DNA from 2 places in the Arvimicrobium flavum genome. Region 2 is predicted to be linked to the other one. Evidence: riboswitches for the same ligand, from Rfam matches in the RefSeq annotation. Region 2 holds a riboswitch; the other holds the start of a gene.
The links. A riboswitch is a leader RNA that binds a small molecule or an ion and turns the genes downstream of it on or off. The one in region 2 is predicted to bind cobalamin.

Region 1: it holds a riboswitch for cobalamin, as region 2 does, so the genes downstream of both, PD284_RS04840 (TonB-dependent receptor plug domain-containing protein) here and PD284_RS15575 (CbtB domain-containing protein) in region 2, are expected to answer to the same signal.

What each region holds. Positions count from the first base shown of each region.
Region 1 covers NZ_JAQGPN010000001.1:973,639-983,874, reverse strand. Annotated here, with positions in the region: gene PD284_RS04855 (transporter) at 1-647, shown strand, start outside; gene PD284_RS04850 (DUF3300 domain-containing protein) at 681-2,135, shown strand; gene PD284_RS04845 (DUF2950 domain-containing protein) at 2,160-3,137, shown strand; cobalamin riboswitch at 3,623-3,827, shown strand; gene PD284_RS04840 (TonB-dependent receptor plug domain-containing protein) at 3,996-5,957, shown strand; gene PD284_RS04835 (ABC transporter substrate-binding protein) at 5,963-6,814, shown strand; gene PD284_RS04830 (FecCD family ABC transporter permease) at 6,811-7,812, shown strand; gene PD284_RS04825 (ABC transporter ATP-binding protein) at 7,809-8,579, shown strand; gene PD284_RS04820 (NADPH-dependent FMN reductase) at 8,696-9,268, shown strand; gene PD284_RS04815 (redoxin family protein) at 9,331-10,011, opposite strand; gene PD284_RS04810 (adenylate/guanylate cyclase domain-containing protein) at 10,032-10,236, opposite strand, start outside.
Region 2 covers NZ_JAQGPN010000001.1:3,227,684-3,237,919, reverse strand. Annotated here, with positions in the region: gene PD284_RS15580 (class I SAM-dependent methyltransferase) at 64-894, opposite strand; cobalamin riboswitch at 1,047-1,236, shown strand; gene PD284_RS15575 (CbtB domain-containing protein) at 1,271-1,444, shown strand; gene PD284_RS15570 (CbtA family protein) at 1,460-2,218, shown strand; gene cobU (bifunctional adenosylcobinamide kinase/adenosylcobinamide-phosphate guanylyltransferase) at 2,211-2,723, shown strand; gene cobO (cob(I)yrinic acid a,c-diamide adenosyltransferase) at 2,739-3,350, shown strand; gene PD284_RS15555 (cobyric acid synthase) at 3,353-4,816, shown strand; gene cbiB (adenosylcobinamide-phosphate synthase CbiB) at 4,800-5,765, opposite strand; gene cobD (threonine-phosphate decarboxylase CobD) at 5,764-6,849, shown strand; gene PD284_RS15540 (tyrosine phosphatase family protein) at 6,846-7,352, shown strand; gene PD284_RS15535 (endonuclease/exonuclease/phosphatase family protein) at 7,584-8,402, shown strand; tRNA gene PD284_RS15530 (tRNA-Lys) at 8,470-8,545, opposite strand; partial or broken gene PD284_RS26945 (HdeA/HdeB family chaperone) at 8,995-9,090, shown strand; gene PD284_RS15525 (cytochrome c biogenesis CcdA family protein) at 9,328-10,074, shown strand; gene glmU (bifunctional UDP-N-acetylglucosamine diphosphorylase/glucosamine-1-phosphate N-acetyltransferase GlmU) at 10,146-10,236, shown strand, end outside.

The sequences.
Region 1 (10,236 bases), 2.3 Mb from region 2:
ACTTCGGCGCAGGGCCGGACGACGACGGCTTCGCCTATACGCTGGACGTGGAGCCGGTCATCCCGTTCTCGCTGACCGAAGACTGGAACGTGATCTCGCGAACGATCCTGCCCATCGCCTATCGCGACTATCTCCCGGGTGACCCGGCCGGTATCGGCGACATCACGCAAAGCCTGTTCTTCTCGCCCAAGGTGCCTGGGCCCGGCGGTCTCATATGGGGCGTCGGTCCGGTCTTCCTTCTGCCGACAGCCACCGACGACGCCCTCGGCACAGAAAAATGGGGCCTTGGCCCGACCGCCGTCGCTCTGGTTCAGGAAGGGCAGTGGACGTTCGGCGCACTGGTCAACCACATCTGGTCGGTGGCTGGCGACGACGAGCGCGCTGACGTCAACCAGACGTTCATGCAGCCCTTCCTGACCTATGCCCTGGGCGGCGGCGTAACTCTCTCGGGAAACTTCGAGTCGACCTACGACTGGACGGCTGGTCAGTGGACCGTGCCGCTCAATCTCGCGATTTCGAAAGTGACCAAGTTCGGCAAGCAGCCGGTGAGCTTGCAACTCGGCGGCAGGGTCTATCTCGACGGTCCGGACGACGGTCCCGAATGGGGAATCCGCACGACGATCACCTTCCTGTTCCCGAAGACCTGATCGCCGGCCGGAGAACGAAAAGAGGAGTGTGTTATGCGGGCAGGAACTCTCCTTAAAACCGCTGCGGCAGGCATGTTCGGCCTGTTTGTGGCCACAGCGAACCCACCCTGGGCCTTCTCGCAGGAGAAGACGACCCCGCCGGCAGCCGATGCGAGTGCTCCGACGGCTGCCGATGCGAGCGCTCCGGCGACGAGCCCGACGCCTCTCACCGCCGACGAGCTGGAGGTCCTGGTTGCGCGGATCGCGCTTTATCCGGACGAACTCGTCGCGTTGATCTCTGCCGCCGCGCTCTATCCGCTGCAGATCGTGGAGGCGTCGCGCTACCTTGACAGCTACGCCAAGGACAAGAGCCTGAAGCCGAAGGACACCTGGGACGGCAGCATCATCTCGCTCCTCAACTATCCCGAGGTCGTCAAGATGATGAGCGACGACCTCGACTGGACCCAGAGCCTGGGCGATGCCATCGCCTACCAGCAGAAGGACGTGCTGATCGCCATCCAACAGCTGCGCGAGGAAGCGGTCGCCAAGGGCATCATCAAGTCGGACGACAAGATGAAGGTGACGACCGAAAACGACAATGTCATCATCCAGTCGTCCGGCACCGAAGTCGTCTATGTGCCCCGCTATGAGCCCGAAATGCTCTATGTCGACGACTACCCGCCTCAGCCGATCCAGTACTACCCGGAACCCTACCCGTCCTACTGGTATCCCGGGGCGACTTTCTTTGCGGCGACAGTGACCGGAGCGATCTGGGCGGCCGCCGTCGACTGGGACGACTGGGGCGTGTGGGGCGGCCGCTGGGACGGCGGCGACCTGGATATCGACTGCAACGACTGCTTCAACAACCGCAATTTCAACGGCAAGCTCGACTTCAACGATGTCGACTGGAAGAACGTCGACCGTTCGAAGATCAACTTCGACAAGAGCCAGTTCGCCAAGCTCGACCGAACGAATGTCAAGAACAGGGTGAAGGCCAACAGCGACAACTCGATCCGCAACCGCGCGACGGACCTCAAGGCGCGCAATGCAGCCGGCAATCTTCCGGGCAGGAGCGCGAAGGCGGCCGACGTCCGCAAGAACACGCTGGAGGGGCTGAAGCAGCCTGCCGCTGCCGCCAGGGCGCGCGGCGACATCGGCAAGCAGGGAGCGCGGCCGGCAGCAGGTCAGCGCGACGTTGCACGGCAGGGCGCGGGGCAGCGCGACGTCGCGCGGCAAGGTTCGGGGAAGCCCAGCAAGGTCACGCGGCCGGCGGGCAAGCCGAAGGCCGCAGGGCGCGTCGACAATCGACCGAGGAAGCAGTCGGGGTTGGGTAACGTGAACCGCGGCAAGGTTTCCCAGGTGCATTCCAATCGAGGCCGCCAATCGATGGGCGGCGGCAGCCGCGGCGGCGGACACCACATCAGTCGCGGCGGCGGTGGACGTGGCGGTTTTGGAGGTGGCGGTGGCCGAGGCGGCGGCGGCGGCCGCGGTGGCGGCGGTCGGCGCTGAGATCGAGCAAGAGGAGACGCAACAATGCACACGACCTTTCGAACCATGCTCGCCGGCTCGATCTGCATCTCAGCGCTGCTTGGCGCCGCAACCTGCCTGACGTCCACGACCTCGTTTGCACAGGAGGCCGCCGACGTCTCCGAGGCCGCACCCGACATTTCGTCCTTGGCCGCGGCCGAGGAGCCGCCGGCCTTCGACAGCGTTGACGAAGCGCTGGCGGCGTACAAGACGGCGCTTGCCGATGACGATATCGGCGCCCTCGCCCGGCTTTTCGGGCTCGATGCCGAAAAGCTGAAAGCCGATGAAAATGCCGCGGAAACCTTCAAGCTGCTGCGCGAAGGCACGGCAAGGCAGCTGATCGTGAAGGGTGGCGACGACCGCAAGCTGCTGGCCATCGGCGCGAAGCTCTGGCCGCTGCCGTTTCCGCTGGTGAAGGGTCAGGACGGGAAATGGGCTTTCGACACCTACGCCGGGCTCGAGGAAATCGTCAATCGGCGGGTGGGCGAGAACGAGCTGGAGGCGATCGAAACGGCGCGGGACTATGTCGAAGCCCAACGCGACTACGCCGACGAGGACAGGGATGGCGACGGCGTGCTCGAATTCGCCCAGAAGCTCGTCAGCAGCGAGGGCATGACTGACGGGCTCTACTGGCCGACCGACGAGATCAACGGCGAAAGCCCGGCTGGCGAGTTTGCCGACCAGGCAGAGCTCGAGGGAGCCAAAAAGGGCGAGGGCTATTTCGGCTATCGCTTCCGCATCCTGACCGGCCAGGGCGACCAGATCGCCGGCGGCGCCTACGATTACATCATTAACGGCAACATGATCGCAGGCTTCGGCCTGCTCGCCTGGCCGATCACCTACGGCGAGACAGGCGTCAAGACGTTTGCGGTCAACCAGAGCGGCATCGTCTACGAGGCCGATCTGGGGCCGGCGACCGAGCAGATCGTCAAGTACATCGACCGTTTCAACCCGGACGACAGCTGGAAGGTGGTCCCGGACTGAGCCAATCCGCCTGCCCGGCCGTCAGCGCGCCCGGGTGGGCGCGCCCTTGGCGGCAATCGCTCACGGTCGACCAAGCGTGTTTGCGACGCGGCCGTTTCCGGCCTCGCTTTCGCCCGGGCGCGATTCCAGCGGGTCGAGCGGCGATCGACGCCGTCTCTAATATTGCCCGGTCGTGTAGGTCGAGCCGAAATTCGGGCTACATCCGCCGATGTCTTCGAGTCGTGGCGAGCAGACCAGAGACCCTGGACGAGAGGGTGCTCCGCTCTGGCACCCGGCCAAGAAAGTTACCGCACCAAGAAACAACAAAAATGCGATCCGTTGCATTCGGTACACCCCGCCTACTCTTTGGACCGATGGCCGCCTGCGTGAGCAACGCAGCGCCAATACATCACGCACCAAGAACATACATTGATCTCGAGACGACCGCTAGGTGTCCTCGCGTTCGGCTGGAACCGCCCGATTGACAGGAGCGTGTTTCGCTCACTAAACCTGCGGTTGGAAATGGTTCCGCAACAGCGGATGAAAAGGGAACACGGTGAGGGTGATCGACGCCCGAAGCCGGGACTGCCCCCGCAACTGTAGCCGTTGAGCCTTCTTCCACGACGCCACTGACTGCCCTCGAGCAGTCGGGAAGGCGGGGGAAGGCGAGGACACGGAAGTCAGGAGACCTGCCTTTTCCGGTCACCCATGCTTGATCACGGGGTGTGGTCGAGCGCGGTCGTCCGTGGCGGTGACACAACGAAGGTGTTGCCGCATGCCGGAGCCGACCGAGGGGCGAAGTCTGCCCATCGTCATCTCCCTGCGGTTCAGGAGAAACTTCGGGGCGCGTGCGCCCCGCCATTCGCCGTGGGGGCAGACATGCAGAAACAATCTTACTGGGCGGGCATCATTGCCTTGGCCCTGACCGGTGTTGCCGGGGCGCAGGCGGTCGACGACGAGCCGGTCACGCAGCTCGAACGCATTCTGGTCACCGAAGGCCTGACGCCGATCGAGCAGGAGAAATCGGGGCGTGCGTTCACCGTCATAACCGGCGAGCAGCTGCAGCAGAACCAGGTCCGCTACGTCGCCGACGCGTTGCGGCTGGTGCCGGGCTTCTCCGTATCGCGCTCGGGCTCCTTCGGCGGGCCGACGCAGGTGCGCGTGCGCGGCGCCGAAGCCAATCACCTGCTGGTGATGATCGACGGTGTCGAAGTCAGTGAAACCTCGACCGGCGAGTTCGACTTCGCCAGCCTCCTGGCCGACGACGTGGACCGGATCGAGGTGTTGCGGGGCCCGCAGAGTGCGTTCTGGGGATCGAATGCGACCGCCGGCGTGGTCAACATCATCACCAGGCGCGGCGAACGAAACGGCTTCAAGATCGGCGGCCGCTCGGAAGTGGGCACCGACGGAACGTTCCTCGGCGGCGTGTCGCTGAGCGGCGGCGCAGAGAACTTCGACATGGCGCTTTCCGGGACCTTCCGGCGCACCGACGGGTTCAACATCTCCGACTTCGGCAGCGAGAAGGACGGCGATCGCAACGTCACCCTGAACGGCAAGTTCACGGCGGACATCACGCCCGATCTCGTCGTCGACGGAACACTGCGCTACGTCGACCGGGAAAGCGACATCGATCCCCAGGACTTCAACAGTGGCGGCGCGCCCGACTACGCGCCTGGCCCGTTCTATGGCCTCGTCGTCGACGGCAACGACTGGACGCGGACACAGGAGCTCTTCGGCTCCCTGGGCTTGACGCACAAGGCGCTTGACGGAGCGTTCACGCAAAAGCTGCGCCTCACCGGTAGCGACGGCACCCGCGACAATTTCAGCGACGGCATGCTCTCGTTCAGCGATGGCAGCCGCTACACCGGCGCATACCAGGCGACCTATCAGTTCGACACGCCCACCTTGCTGGAGGCCCGCCACCAGTTCACCGGCGGCTACGAATGGGAGCGCGAGACCTTTGCGCCGTCCCATCTCGACGAGACCTTCGAGCGCGAGACCAACTCGATCGTCGGCGAATACCGCGGCGAGTTCCTCGACCAGCTCTATCTCAACGCCGGCATTCGCCGCGACTTCAACGATCGCTTCGGCGACGCCACGACCTACAGCCTGAGCGGCGCGTGGCGGATCCCCGGCAGCGAGACGCGGCTCCATGCATCTGTTGGCACCGGTGTCACCAACCCGACCTTCTTCGAGCAGTACGGCTTTGTTCCGTCGTCCTTCGAGGGCAATGCAAGCCTCACTCCGGAAAAGAGCTTCGGATGGGACATCGGCGTCGAGCATCGCTTCTTCGACGGCCGGCTGATCGCCGACGTCACCTACTTCAACCAGGACCTGACGGACGAGATCGCCGTCGTCTTCGGCGGGCCGCCCGACTTTCTTTCGTCGCCCGTCAACCGCGAAGGCAAGAGCAAGCGCCAGGGCGTCGAGGTTTCGGCGACGGTCGACTTGTTCAACGGTTTCACCGCCACGGCGTCCTACACCTACACCGATGCGACGGAGCAGACGAGAGCGGGCGGACCGCGCCTCGACGAGATCCGCCGGCCTCGGCATTCCGGGTCGATCGGCGCCGCATACACGTTCTACGATGACCGGGCCCGCGTCTTCGGCGAAGCCGTCTTCAACGGCAAGACGGAAGACGTCGCCTTCGTGCCGACCCTGCCATCGCGTGTCTGGCTCGACGCCTACACCGTCGTGAATATCGGCGGCAGCCTGAAATTCAGCGACCAGCTGGAAGGCTTCGCCCGCGTTGAGAACCTTTTCGACGAGCAATATGAAGAGGTCTTCGGCTACAACACGCAGGGCCGCACGGCCTTCGTCGGCATCAAGGGCGCATTCTGACGCAAATGGTTCACGGCAGTCTCTGGCGGGCGTTGGCGGTGGTGCTCGCCTTGGGCTTCAAGGGTTCGGCGCTTGCCGCCGAGCCCCCGCGCCGCGTCGTGTCGATGAACATCTGCACCGACCAACTTGCAATGCTGGTCGCCGGCCCCGGCCAGCTGCACTCCGTGTCCTTCCTCGCATCCGATCCCGAATCCTCGGTTCTGGTCACGGAAGCCGCGCGCTATGTCTCCAATCATGGCCTCGCCGAGGAAATCTTCCTCATGCGGCCGGACCTTGTCCTGGCAGGCACCTACACGACGCGGGCGACCGTCGACCTATTGCGGCGGCTCGGCATCCGCGTCGAGGAATTCGCGCCCGAAAGCTCGTTCGACGACATTCGCGCAAACCTGGAGCGGATGGGCGAGGTGCTCGGACGCAAGCAGCGGGCCACAGAACTGGTCGACGAGTTCGACCGCGGGCTGGCCGGGCTGCAGGTGTCGAAAGCGGGCATCCGGGTGGCGAACTACGATCCGAACAGTTTTACGGCCGGCGCCGGAACGCTGACCGACGCCGTCATCACCGCATCGGGGCTGACCAACATCGCAGCCGAATTCGGCTTCTCCGGCGCGGCTCGGCTGCCGCTCGAATTGCTGATCGTGGCCCAGCCCGACCTTCTGGCGCAGGACGACACCCACTACGCCGCTCCTGCTCTCGCACAGGACATATTCCTGCATCCGGCCTATCGCACGCTCGCCAAGCAACGCGCATCCGCCATCGTCCCGGCAAGCTACACCACCTGCGGCGCGCCGTTCACCTTGGAGGCGGCCCGCATTCTGAGCAATGCGGCGCGCGCGCTCGAAGGCGGGCCGGCCGAATGAGCGAGCGCGCGCGCTATCGGTTTACGCTCGGAACGCTTGGCGCAGCGACGCTTCTGCTTTTCCTGCTGTCGCTCACCGTGGGGCCGGCGGCGATTGCCTTTGGCGACAGCATCGCAGCGCTGTTTTCCGACAAGGCGGATTCGATCGCGCTCATCATGCGGGAGGTGCGGCTGCCGCGCGCGCTGCTCGGGCTGATGATCGGCGCAACGCTCGGCCTTTCCGGCGCCGCCTTGCAGGGCTACTTGCGCAACGCGCTCGCCGAACCCGGCCTGATCGGCGTCAGCCCCTCGGCGTCGCTCGGCGCAGTGCTTGCGATATATACGGGCCTCGCGGCAACGGTGCCGCTGGCTCTCCCCCTCGCAGCGCTTGCCGCAGCCGTTCTGGGCGTCGTCGTCGTGCAGGCGCTCGCCGGAGTGCGCGGCGGCATGCTCACCATCATCCTTGCCGGCATCGCGGTGTCGAGCTTCGCCGGCGCCGCGACGTCCCTCGCTCTGAACCTGTCTCCAAATCCGTTCGCGGCGCTCGAGATCATGTTCTGGATGCTCGGCTCGCTGGCCGACCGGTCGATGACGCATGTCTGGCTGGCCGGTCCTTTCATGATCCTGGGCTGGGCACTGCTGGCGATGCTGGGACGCGCCCTCGACGCCCTGACGCTGGGCAGCGAGACGGCCGCGAGCCTCGGCATCGACATGCGCCGCGTGCAGTTCCTGGCCGTGTTCGGCACTGCCGCATCGGTCGGCGCGGCCACCGCCGTCGCCGGCGCCATCGGCTTCGTCGGCCTGGTGGTTCCGCACATCCTGCGCCCCATGGTCGGAGCGCGGCCGTCCCGCCTGCTGCCGGCGAGCGCGCTTGGCGGCGCCTGCGTGGTGATGGCAGCGGACATCCTCGTCCGCGTCGTCGCGCCGGAGCGCGATCTGAAGCTCGGCGTTCTCACCGCGCTCATCGGCGCGCCGTTCTTCCTCTGGCTCGTCTACCGCACCCGGAGGAAGCTCGCATGACGCTGCTTTCCGTCTCCGACGTCACCGCCTCGCTCGGCGGCGTACCGGTGCTCCATGGCGTTTCCTTCGCGGTGAGGCCGGGCGAATTCGTCGGGCTGATTGGACCGAATGGCGCCGGCAAGTCGACGCTGCTACGAAGCATCCTCGGCCTGACCCCGTCCACCGGCACGGTCGCCTTCGATGGGCGGAACGCCGGTTCGATGTCGGCCAGGGAGCGCGCCGCCAGCGTGGCCTATCTTGCGCAGGAGCGCGACGTGGCCTGGCCCGTTCCCGTGGAGATGGTCGTGTCGCTGGGTCGCGCCCCATACCGATCGCCGTTCGCCCCCCTGACGTCGGGGGATCGCGAAGCCATCGACAGCGCGATGCGCCGCATGGACGTCGAGGCCTTCCGCGATCGGTCGGCCACGGAACTCTCCGGCGGCGAGCTGGCGCGAGTCCTGATCGCGCGCGCCCTGGCGCAGGAGACGCCTCTGCTTCTCGCCGACGAGCCGACCGCGGGCCTCGACCCTTCGCATCAGGTCTCGCTGATGCGCATGTTTACCGATCTGGCAGCCGAGGGCCGCAGCGTCCTCGCCACCCTGCACGACCTCGGCCTGGCGGCGCGCTGGTGTTCGCGGCTGCTGCTGCTCGAGCGCGGGCGGATCATCGCCGACGGCGCGCCCGAAGACGTGCTGACGCCAGAACGCATCCGCGAGGTGTATGGGGTGACGGCATACTCCGCCAAGACCGGCGGCAAGTGGATCGTCCAGCCGCTCGACCTCGCCTGAGGGGGGGTCTCGTCGCCGGTGCAATCCCGGACTTGCCTCCATGCGCCGCCGCCATAGTTCATCTTCATGTTCTCTAAGGGGTGGACGGCGGCGGAGCGCAGACCGCGGAGCGTGACATGACCACACATACAGTCGGATACCTCATCGGAAGCCTCGCCAAAGGCTCGATCAACCGCAAGCTCGCCAAGGCGCTGGTTCGGCTAGCCCCGCCCGAGCTTCAGATGTCGGAGATCTCCTTCCGCGATCTCCCGCTCTACAACTACGACTACGACGCTGATTTCCCGCCCGAAGTGCGGGCCTTCAAGAAGGCCATCGCATCTGTCGAGGGCGTTTTGTTCGTGACGCCGGAGTACAACCGCTCCATCCCCGGCGGGCTGAAGAACGCCATCGACTGGGCCAGCCGCCCTTACGGCAAGAACTCGTTCACCCGCAAACCTTCAGCCGTTATCGGCACGTCGCCCGGCGCGATCGGTACGGCGGTCGCCCAGCAGAGCCTGCGCAGCGTCCTCAGCTTCTGCAACTCGCCGCAGATGAACGCCCCGGAAGCCTATATCCAGTTCACGCCGGGACTGATCACCGACGACGGCGAGGTGACGGTCAAATCCACCGAGGATTTTCTGCGCAACTACATGGCCGAGTTCCGCCTGTTCATCGCGCGGGTGCTGCAGGTCCTGCCGAAGGACGCCTGACGGCCGCCATGACGGCGGCGACCGAGGAGAGCCGCCTTGCCGGCCGGCGAGCAGCGCCGGCGCTATGCGGCGACCCGCGACGCCGCCGACATCAGCTCTTCCGAGTTCGCCTTGCTGAACATCCTCGCGCCCCCGTCTGGCACCTCGGTGAAGGTCCAGCGGACGACGCCGTCGCGGTCGAGCAGGAACTGGCCGAACAGCTGCCCGTGCCCGCCGGCGATCATCTGCTGGTCCGCCTCGGTCATCTCGTAGCCGTCCTTGTTGTTCAGGAGTTCCGCCCCGCGGAAAGGATCCATGGGCTCCGGCAGCTCGCCGGGCACGTCCACCTGCATCTGCATGGCGTCATTCATGCTGACCTTGTGCGGCCACGACGTTTCGTCCTCGGTGAACTCCAGCGTCGGCAGGCCGAAGGCCCTGTGCGATGCCCTGTCAGGATCGGCCGCGGCCAGCAGGCCGGGTATCGGATGAAAGCGGAAGTAGAGCCGGGCCCGCGCGATCGGCGTGTTGACGACAGTGAGGGATTCGACGCCGCGCTCGCGCAACGTCTTGTCGAGTTCCGCCTGAGCGGCGATGTGGCGCCGGCAGAAGGGGCAGTGCAACCCGCGGAAGAGACCGACCAGCAAGGGCTTCTGGCCGCGGAAATCCCCGATGGCGATCTGCCCCTCCTGCGTGATCGCATCGAGCACGATGTTGGGAGCCCGGTCGCCAGGCTGCAATGGGCTTGTCGGTGAGCGCTCGGACATTTGCGGTTCTCCTCATTCGGTCAATCGAGAAACGGCAGCACGACGAGCGTGCTGGTATCGAGGCCATGCTTGCTGCACAGCTCCTGAGCCTTCGAGAAATACCGCTCGGCCTCCGCATAGTCGTCGCGGTCGAGGCCCAGCGTCGCCAGCCCGTCATAGCAAGGGAACAGCTGCTGCGGATCGCCGGTCTCCTCGGCGACGGCCAGCGCTTCCCTGTAGCAGCGT
Region 2 (10,236 bases):
GCTGTCGACTGCTTGGATGCGGACGGAAATCCATCTTCCCGGCATCGGCGCCGCTGCTGGGAATCATTTCCTTCCCGATCCGACGAGCGCCGGCATCGGCACCCGATAGGCGCCGTCCGGGCCGAGATGCCGCCCGATCTCCATCTCGACCGCCCTGGAGACCGCATCGCGAACCTCGTCGCTCTGGGCGAGCAGCAGACCGCGCAGTCTGACGCCGCCTTCGAGAATAGCCCTCACGAGGGCCGTGGGTTCGGCATGTTCCCATGTCTGCTCAACAGTGCGGATGACTGTCTTCGTGAAACCGGTCGACTGGAGCGCTTCCTCAAGCTTCTCCGGCTCGCTGAACTGGAAGAAGTCAGGCCCGTGAGGCAGCGGCGCCGAGACGTCGGCATGAGCCTTGATGGCGTCGAGCAGGAGGCCGAAGCCGTTTGCGGGGGTCGGCGCCTGCCAGACGCTCACGGCGACGCGGCCACCCCTCCTCAGCACGCGATGCATTTCCAGCAAAGCCTTCTGCGGCTGCGCGACGTGAATGATGCCGTAGCCGCATACCACGGCTTCGAAGGTCCCGGATTCGAACGGTAGGTCCTGTGCGTCGCCTTGAAGAAACTGGACGTCGGGAACGTTGCGTTTTGCGACCTCGATCACGTTGCCGGAGAAATCGAGGCCGACCACCTCGGCGCCGCGCGCACTCGCCGCTCGCGCGAGCACTCCCGGCCCGGTGCACACATCGAGCAGGCGCGTTCCCTTTTCAACGCGCGCGGCGCCGAGAATCGCGGGAACGGTCTGCGCCGTGAGGCGACCGAAATGCCGTTCATAGCCGCTGCTGACAGCATCCCAGCCGTCGAGTTCGAACGCCTGGAAGGCAATCGGGTCACGAGAGGTTTCGATAACCATCTCATTCCTCGTCAGGCGGGCCCCGGCGCAGGCGATATGGTGCATCGGCTTCGTGGCTATTCTTTGCGCCCGTTTCCTCCTCGCGGGACCAGCTCCATGTCGCGTGCGGACAGGGCGAGCGAAATACGGTTTGCCCACCGTCCGATTTAGGTTATGACTCCGGTGTCGATGGTTCCGAAAGGACCAGAGGGAATGCGGTGCGGAGCTTGTGCTCCAATTCCGCGGCTGCCCCCGCAACTGTGAGCGGCGAGCCGGATCCGAATGCCACTGGGTGAAACCGGGAAGGCGGATCGCGGCGCCAAAGCCGTAAGCCAGGAGACCTGCTGTCGACTTGATATTGGCTTGGGCCCTCGGGTGGAGGGCGAAAGGATTTCATATGAACACCACAACTACGTTTGGCGCAGTTTCTTCGCAGTCGCGCGCCCTTCAGCTCGGCTTCGCCGCGCTTCTCGGACTTTTCGTCATTGGCTTCGCGGGATTCTCCCAGATGGAAGTCGTTCATAATGCCGCTCACGACTACCGGCATTCGATGAACTTTCCCTGCCACTGACCAAGGTCTTCCCAAATGACATATTTTCGTAACGTCGTGTTCATCGCGGCGGTCTGCGGGCTACTGGCCGGCGTCGTCATGACCGCTCTCCAGGCCTACGCCACGGTGCCGCTGATCCTCCAGGCAGAAACCTACGAGGGCACCGAACCTGCGCACGACCATGGCCCCGCGCCAGACGCGGGCGTCGCAGTTGCTCCCTCCGTCCAGTCGCACGATCATTCGACACATGATCATGGTGACGGCTGGGCTCCTGCCGACGGTTTTGAGCGTACGGCCTTCAATGCGCTTGCGAACATCGTGACCGGCATGGGCTTCGCGCTGGTGCTCGTCGCTCTGTCCGAGTTCGCCGGTGGCATCGCCAACTGGCGGAGCGGACTGGTCTGGGGTTTTGCGGGCTTTGCCGTCTTCACCCTGGCTCCGGGGCTCGGCTTGGCTCCGGAACTGCCGGCGATGCCCGCCGCCGACCTGTTCGCGAGACAGGTGTGGTGGATCGGGACGGCCGCAGCCACCGCGGCCGGTCTGGCTCTGATCGCGTTCGGACGTTCGCCCGTGCTTGCGATCCTGGCCGTGGCGCTGATGGTTGCACCACACATCATAGGCGCACCGCAGCCGACGGACTATGAGACGCCCGTTCCGCCGGACCTGCATCACCGCTTCATCGTGGCTTCGACCGTGACGAACCTCGTCTTCTGGCTCGTCCTCGGTGCGGCCGCGGGCTACCTCCGGTCGCGCTTTTCGACGGCGGAGCAAGGGGCTCGCAACAGCTTTGCCTGACGGCAGGCTGACCTTCATTCTCGGCGGGGCGCGCTCCGGAAAGAGCCGCCACGCCGAGGCGTTGATCGAAGAGCTGCCGCCGCCCTGGACCTATGTGGCCACCGGTCAGGCCTTCGACGCGGAGATGCGTGAGCGCATCGAGCTGCACAAGGCGAGGCGCGACGGACGTTGGACCACGCTCGACGCGCCGCTCGACTTGGTGGGTGTACTGAGCTTGGTGGAAGTTGATCGGCCGGTTCTGGTCGACTGTCTTACACTATGGCTGTCCAACCACCTGCTGGCGGGCAACGATCTCGACCATGAATGCGCGGCGCTCGAGGCCGCGCTTGCCCATCCCCGCGGGCCCTGGTTCGTGGTCTCCAACGAGGTAGGGCTCGGCATCGTGCCGGACAATGCGCTCGGCCGCCGCTTCCGCGACGCGCAGGGCCGATTGAACCAGCGCATTGCGGCGATCGCAGAAGAGGTGATTTTTATGATCGCCGGCCTGCCGATGAAAGTGAAATGACATAGGTGAAATGACGTGAGTGCCGAGCAATCCGAAGCCGAGCGCCACAAGGCCAAGATGGCCAAGCGCAAGGCCGTGCAGGACGCCGAAGTGGCGTCGAAGACCATCGAGAAGGGCCTGCTGATCGTCAACACCGGTCCGGGCAAGGGCAAGTCCACCGCCGCCTTCGGGCTGGCGCTGCGCATGCTGGGCTACGGCCGCAAGGTGGGCGTGGTCCAGTTCATCAAGGGCGCCTGGCATTCCGGAGAGAAGGATGCGCTCGCCGCGTTCGGCGACAGGGTTGTGTGGCACACCATGGGGGAGGGGTTTACCTGGGAGACGCAGGATCGGGAACGGGATGTCGCGGCCGCCGGGCGCGCCTGGGAAAAAGCCCGGGAGCTCCTGGCTGATCCTGAGATGAGTCTCGTGATCCTGGACGAGCTCAACATTGCGCTGCGCTACGACTACCTCGATCTCGACGAGGTGGTGGAGGCATTGAAGGCTCGCCGTTCCGACCTCCACGTGGTCGTGACGGGCCGCAACGCTAAGCCGGCCCTCATCGAGGCCGCAGACCTCGTGACCGAGATGACGGCGGTGAAGCATCACTTCGCCGCCGGCGTCAAAGCCCAGCAGGGCATAGAGTTCTAGCCATGCCCGCGCGCGCTTTGATGTTCCAGGGCACCGGCTCCGATGTCGGCAAGTCGCTGGTCGTCGCCGGACTAGCGCGCGCATTCGCAAATCGCGGGCTGGTGGTGCGGCCATTCAAGCCGCAGAACATGTCGAACAATGCCGCCGTCACCGAGGACGGTGGCGAGATCGGCCGGGCCCAGGCGTTGCAGGCGCGCGCTGCGCGGGTCGCCACAAGCGTCCACATGAACCCCGTCCTCCTGAAGCCGCAGGGAGAAGCCGGCGCGCAGATCGTCGTTCAAGGAAAGGTGTTCGGGGCGGCGAAGGCGGCTGAATACCAGGGCGTGAAGCCGAATCTCATGCCCTACGTGCTCGACAGCTTTGCCCGGTTGCGCGCAGAGGCAGACCTGGTCCTGGTCGAGGGAGCCGGCAGCGCGTCGGAGATCAACCTGCGCGCCAACGACATCGCCAATATGGGTTTTGCGCGCGCCGCAAATGTCCCGGTCGTCCTGATCGGGGACATCGACCGCGGCGGGGTCATCGCGAGCCTCGTCGGCACCGGGCATGTCATCGACCCAGCTGACGCGGCCATGATCCAGGGATTTCTTGTCAACCGCTTCCGCGGTGATCCGAGGCTCTTCGACAGCGGGATGCGCGAGATTGCCGAACGCACCGGCTGGACGCCGTTCGGCCTGCTGCCGTTCTTTCCGGATGCCAGGAAGCTGCCTGCCGAGGACGCGCTGGGGCTGTCGCGGGAGATTCCCGGGATCAACGGGCGAGGGGCCATCAGGATTGCCGTTCCGATCCTGCCGCACATCGCGAACTTCGACGATCTCGATCCGCTCGAGGCGGAACCGGACGTCGAGATCGTCCGCGTCTGGCCGGGCGACGCCCTGCCAGGCGATGCACACCTGGTGTTGCTTTTGGGGTCCAAAGCGACGATCGCCGATCTGGCGGCGTTCCGGTCCGCGGGCTTCGACGTCGACCTCGCCGCGCACATCAGGCGAGGCGGCCACGTGCTGGGTATGTGTGGTGGTTACCAGATGCTCGGCAGCTCTATTGCCGACCCTCACGGAACCGAGGGGCCTGCGGGGAAGGTTCGGGGCCTCGGCCATCTCGACGTCGCCACGGAACTGACGCAGGGCAAGCGGCTCGTGGCGACCGCCGGACACACCACCGACGGCGTGAGCTTTCGTGGCTACGAGATGCATATGGGTGCGACCGCAGGGCCAGGGCGCGAACGCCCGTTCGCGACGCTGGCCGACGGCTCGCCGGAAGGAGCCGTTTCGGCCAGCGGCCGCGTGGCCGGCACCTATGTGCACGGCTTTTTCAGCGACGATGCGCAACGGGCGGCGTGGATCGAGCGGCTGAACGGCAAACCGTCAGGCCTGCACTATGACGACGGGGTCGAGGCGGTCCTCGATGCGCTCGCCGCTCACATGGAGCGCCATCTCGACCTGGATGGCCTGCTCAAAAATGCCAGGTGAGCGCGGCCACTGCGCCGATCAGCGCGATCAGGAGGGCGTCGGCGATCCGGTAGAGTGCAAGTGCGCGGCGAATGTCCGCCGGCGTCGCCTCGCGCCGACCTTGTCCTATCGTCGGATCCTGCGTGAGGACGCCGCCATAATGACGCGGGCCTGCAATGGCCAAACCAAGCGCGCCGGCGAAGGCGGCTTCCGGCCATCCGGCATTCGGCGAACGATGATGCCGGGCATCGCGTCTTACCGCACGCCATGCCTCGCCAGGGTTCGCCCCCGGCAGCAAAGATGCGGCCGCGACGACCAGCAGTGCGGTCAGGCGGGAGGCGGGAAGGTTGATCAGGTCGTCGAAGCGGGCAGCGGCCCAGCCGAACGCGCCGTGCCGCTCGTTCTTGTGGCCGATCATGCTGTCGGCGGTGTTCACCGCCTTGTAGGCGGCCGCGCCCGGCAGCCCGCCGGCGGTGAGCCAGAATGCCGGCGCGACGACGCCGTCCGAGAAGTTCTCGGCAAGGCTCTCGATCGCGGCGCGGCAGACGGCTGCCTCGTCAAGCCGCTCGGGATCGCGTCCGACAATCATCGAGACCGCCCTGCGTCCCGCTTCGAGCCCTTCGCCTTCGAGCGCGTCCGCCACCGCGGCCACATGAGCAGCAAGGCTCCGCTGCGCCAGCAGCGTGCTTGCGAGGATGGCCACCAGCACGATACCGAAACTGAGTTGCAGCAGCAGGCCTTGCACGAGAGACGCCGCCAGCCAAACAACGGCGACCAGCAGGACCAGCGCGACCACGCCGAGACGCTTGCGCCGCGCAGCCGTATGCCCCGCATGATTGAGCGCGCGATCGAGCATGTCGATCAGCTTGCCGATCCAGATCACGGGATGGCCGATGGCTCGCACGACCCGTTCCGGATAGCCGAAGACGAGCTCAAGCATGAGCGACAAAAGAGCAAGGGGAGCTGACATGGCGGTCCGGAAGAAAATTGCGTCAGTCACCGACCATGGCGGCAGCCTGGACGCCGCACGCTCGCTTTTCCCGAACGCGCCGCAACCGTGGATCGATCTGTCGACGGGTATCAATCCGCACGCCTATCCGCAACCAATCCTGCCGGCGGACGCATTCACGCGCCTGCCCGAGCCGGGAAAGAACGCCGAGCTGTGCCGCGTCGCCGGAGAAAACTATGGAGCCCCGTCGGCTGCGAACGTGGTTGCGGCGCCGGGCACGCAGATATTGCTGCCGCGGGTCGCTTCACTGATCGCTCCGGGCAAGGCCGGCGTTCTGGGACCGACCTATGCCGAGCACAGCCGCGCCGCGGCGATTGCCGGCCATGACGCGGCGTATGTCCGCGATTTCGACGCTCTCTACGACGTGCAGCTCGCCATCGTCGTCAATCCGAACAATCCCGACGGACGAATCATCGAGCGGGGGCGGCTCGTCGATCTGGCGCAGCACCTCGCCCGCAAGGGCGGCCTGCTGGTTGTCGATGAGGCGTTCATGGACGTCGGGCCGCTGCACGAGAGCGTTTCGGCGGACGTCGAGGGTTGCGGAGCGGTCGTGCTCAAATCCTTCGGCAAGTTCTTCGGACTTGCCGGCGTCAGGCTGGGATTCGCACTGGCGCCGGTGCGTCTGGCCGAATTCCTCGGCGCAGAGTTGGGTCCATGGGCGGTGGCCGGGCCTGCGGTCGAATTCGGTTTGTCTGGCCTCGCCGATCGGAGCTGGCAGGCGTCGATGCGACGATGCTTGGAGCGCGAGGCTGCGGCGCTGGATGACCTGCTGGTGCAAAACGGCATCACCGTTGAGGGTGGCACCAGTCTGTTTCGCTTCGTTCGGACGCCTCAGGCCCCCAGCCTGTTTGAGAGCCTCGGTGGCGCGGGCGTTCTAGTTCGCCGATTCGTTGACCTGCCCGACGCGCTGCGCATCGGACTTCCCGCCGGCAAGCGGGAGTCGGAACGGCTGGCGGGCGCCCTGAACGGGTGGCGGCCAGGCCAGCAATCATCCTGCCAAACGGGGCTGGAACCTGTCGGCAGCGGAGGTAGAATCGTCTCATGATCTATGTGACCCCGCTGTCGAAGCTTGAAGACACCTTGATGCGCTCCGGGGCACGACGGCTGGTGACGTTACTCCGCGAGGATGCGGATTTCGTCCGTCCCGTTGTGCTGGCCCCGGGCGACCACCTGCTCTTGCAGATGCACGACATCACCGAGGAGGCGGATGGAATGGTGGCGCCGGCCGCCGCACATGTGGCGGAATTGCTGGCCTTCGTGCGGGCCTGGGATCGCAGCGCGCCGTTGGCGATAAATTGCTACGCCGGCATCAGCCGGTCGACGGCTGCGGCGTACATCGTCGCCGCCGCGCTAGCGCCCGGCCGGGACGAAGGCGAACTGGCGCGGCGGCTTCGCGAGGCCTCGCCAAGCGCCACCCCGAACGCCCGCCTGATCGCGCTTGCCGACGACATGCTTGGCCGCCGCGGCCGCATGGTTGACGGCATCCGCGCCATCGGTCGGGGATGTGATGCCTTCGAGGGCACGCCATTCGTTTTGGGCTTCGATTGATCGGCCATCGCATCCCGCGCTTCGCCGGTCTTTGTCGCTGACATGATCACGAAGCATTCAAGGTTTGATGGGATTGTTACCGTCTAAGGACTTGTTTCGGGACGGGACTCGCCCGAAATGAGCGAGGAACCGTCGCCGAATGCACCCGTTGACCTGCCGGGGGACATCCCTGATCCGCGGCCGGCAGCGGGCGACTTGCCGTATGAATTGCACAGGTCAAGACCAAGTCTCATGCTCAAGCAAGCTCCCACATTGCCGACATCCCTGGTCGCCGCTCTGCGGAAGGCGGCGCCGAAATACATCGAATTCGACCAGGATCACTGCACCACCATCGCCTCGTACAACGTGCACAAATGCGTAGGCACCGACGGGCGCTTTTCGCCGGAGCGCGTGGCCGCAGTGGTCGGCGAACTCGACGCAGACATCATCGCCTTGCAGGAGGTCGATGAGAGGACGGGCTCGCGGCAGGGGCTGCTGGACCTGGTGGCGCTGCAGAAGAAGACGGACCTTGTGCCGCTGCATCGCTCGCACAACGACATCAGCCATGGCTGGCACGGAAACCTGATCCTGGCCCGGTCCGGCGTGGTGAAGGAATGCAAACAGGTCCGCCTGCCTGGACTGGAGCCGCGCGGGGCCATCATTGTCGATCTCGACCTGAACGGGGTGCCGCTCCGTGTTATCGCCGCGCATTTCGGCCTGCTGCGTCGCTCGCGCTCCAGGCAGGCGGAGACGCTGCTCGAGGCCACCCGGTCGGTCCTGCATCCGACGATCCTGCTCGGCGACCTGAACGAGTGGCGTGTTCGCAACCGGTCGTCATTGCTGACGCTGCTGCCGCATTTCGGGCCTGTGCATGCGATCCTGCCGAGCTTCCCTTCGCGGTTTCCGCTGTTGGCGCTCGACCGTATCCTGGCGCGTCCGATGAGCCTCATTTCGAGCATCGAGGTGCATAGTTCGCCTTTGGCCAAGGTTGCATCCGACCACCTCCCCATAAAGGCCCGGCTGAATCTTGGCGCGATTTCGCGGCCCGACCTGCAAGCCGAACTGACCTGACGATCGCGGCAGCGCCTGAAGCCCCATCTTTGGTGACACTGGTCTCCGGGGCTGACATGCGGAAAAATGGTGATCCGGGTGGGACTCGAACCCACGACCATTCGATTAAAAGTCGAATGCTCTACCGGCTGAGCTACCGGATCATCACGCGAGGTCATCGAGACCCGCCGTATGTGCGCCTAGCCGATTTCCTTGTTCTTGGAAATCGTTGGTTTTCAACCTCCCAGCAGTCCTGACCTTCCGATTGAACGTCAGTTGCTCTACCGGCTGAGCTGCGCCCTCCCGGAGGCGCTGATGGCCCCCGAAAGTGCGGCGGAACATAGGGAGAGACCCAATTCGGGTCAACCGAAAAAGGTTGTGGTGCATGCGTCACCCACATGAGGCGTCCAACCATCTACAGTGAGGCTTGGAGATTGATGGCTTCCCGGCGTCCCGGGGCAGTGATCATGCGACTCCGGACGTTGCCGAAGCGCGCAGCCGCGCCACATATCGCAGCGATTGCCGTGGTTCGCTGCCGAAGAGCGTCGAGATGAGAAGTTGGAGTCTCGCCATGGCGCGCTCCTGCTAATCGGGGCCGGCAGCGGCGGACCAGATTGATCTCGCCAGGATGACCTGTGCGGATTTCGTGCTGTCCGACTCGTCGATCATGACGGTGATTCTCAGCTGGCTGGACGGTTTCCATGAGAACGCCTCGGCCGAACCCGGGATCGACACCGTCCGACTGGCTTCCGGAACGCCGAGCGCATCGTGCGGGTTTGCGCGGCGAGCTCCGATACCGACGTGGCCACGGCGGCCGAACAGCTTTTCGGGCGCTGAGCGGCATCTTGCCTCAGCATTCCACGTAAGGGTGATTGGCGCCTCTCGCGGCCGGCCTCTATATGGCGGGCTGATCCGAAGGCGCGGCAGATGCCGCAGGCGAGGGTGCATGGAACTTGACGTCGGCTATCTGACCGCGGCCGGGGCGGGGGCGCTGTCCTTCCTGTCGCCCTGCGTGCTGCCGCTGGTGCCGCCCTACCTTTGCTACATGGCGGGCGTCAGCGTCGACGATTTTCGCGAAGACGGCGTCCGTGTGGTCGAGAGAAGCAAGAAGATGGCGCTGCTCGCGGCGTCGCTCGCCTTCGTGCTCGGCTTCACCACGGTGTTCGTGGCGCTCGGCGCCGGCGCGTCCACGATCGGCCGTTTCCTGCGCGTCTGGCAGGAGCAACTGGCGATCGTCGCGGGCATCCTGATCATAATCATGGGACTCAACTTCCTGGGCGTGATCCGCATTCCGCTGCTGTCGCGGGAAGCCCGCTTCCATTCCAAGGGTAAGCCGGCGAGCGTGGCTGCTGCCTACCTGATGGGCCTGGCCTTCGCCTTCGGCTGGACGCCCTGCATCGGGCCCGTGCTGGGGCCCATCCTGACGCTGGCGGGCGGAAGCTCGACCGTGGGCGAGGGTGCGTTCCTGCTGCTCATCTACTCGCTCGGCCTTGGCATACCGTTCGTCATCGCTGCGCTGTTCTCCGGGGCCTTCATGCGCTTCCTGTCACGCTTCCGCGTGCATCTCGGTCGGGTCGAGAAGGTGATAGGCGTGCTGCTCGTGGCGGCCGGCGTGCTGTTCATCACCGGTGGCATCCAGGTCGCCTCCTACTGGCTGCTCGAGACGTTCCCCATCCTTCAAACCATCGGGTGAGGTGCGCACCCGATTGGCTGGCAACGCAGTCGGTGTTAGGACGCTTGGGCACAAAGTAAGGCTGAATCACCATGTCCGAGCGCAGTTGCCTGTCGATCATCCTTGCCGCCGGCGAGGGCACGCGCATGAAAAGTGCGCTGCCCAAGGTGTTGCACGAGGTCG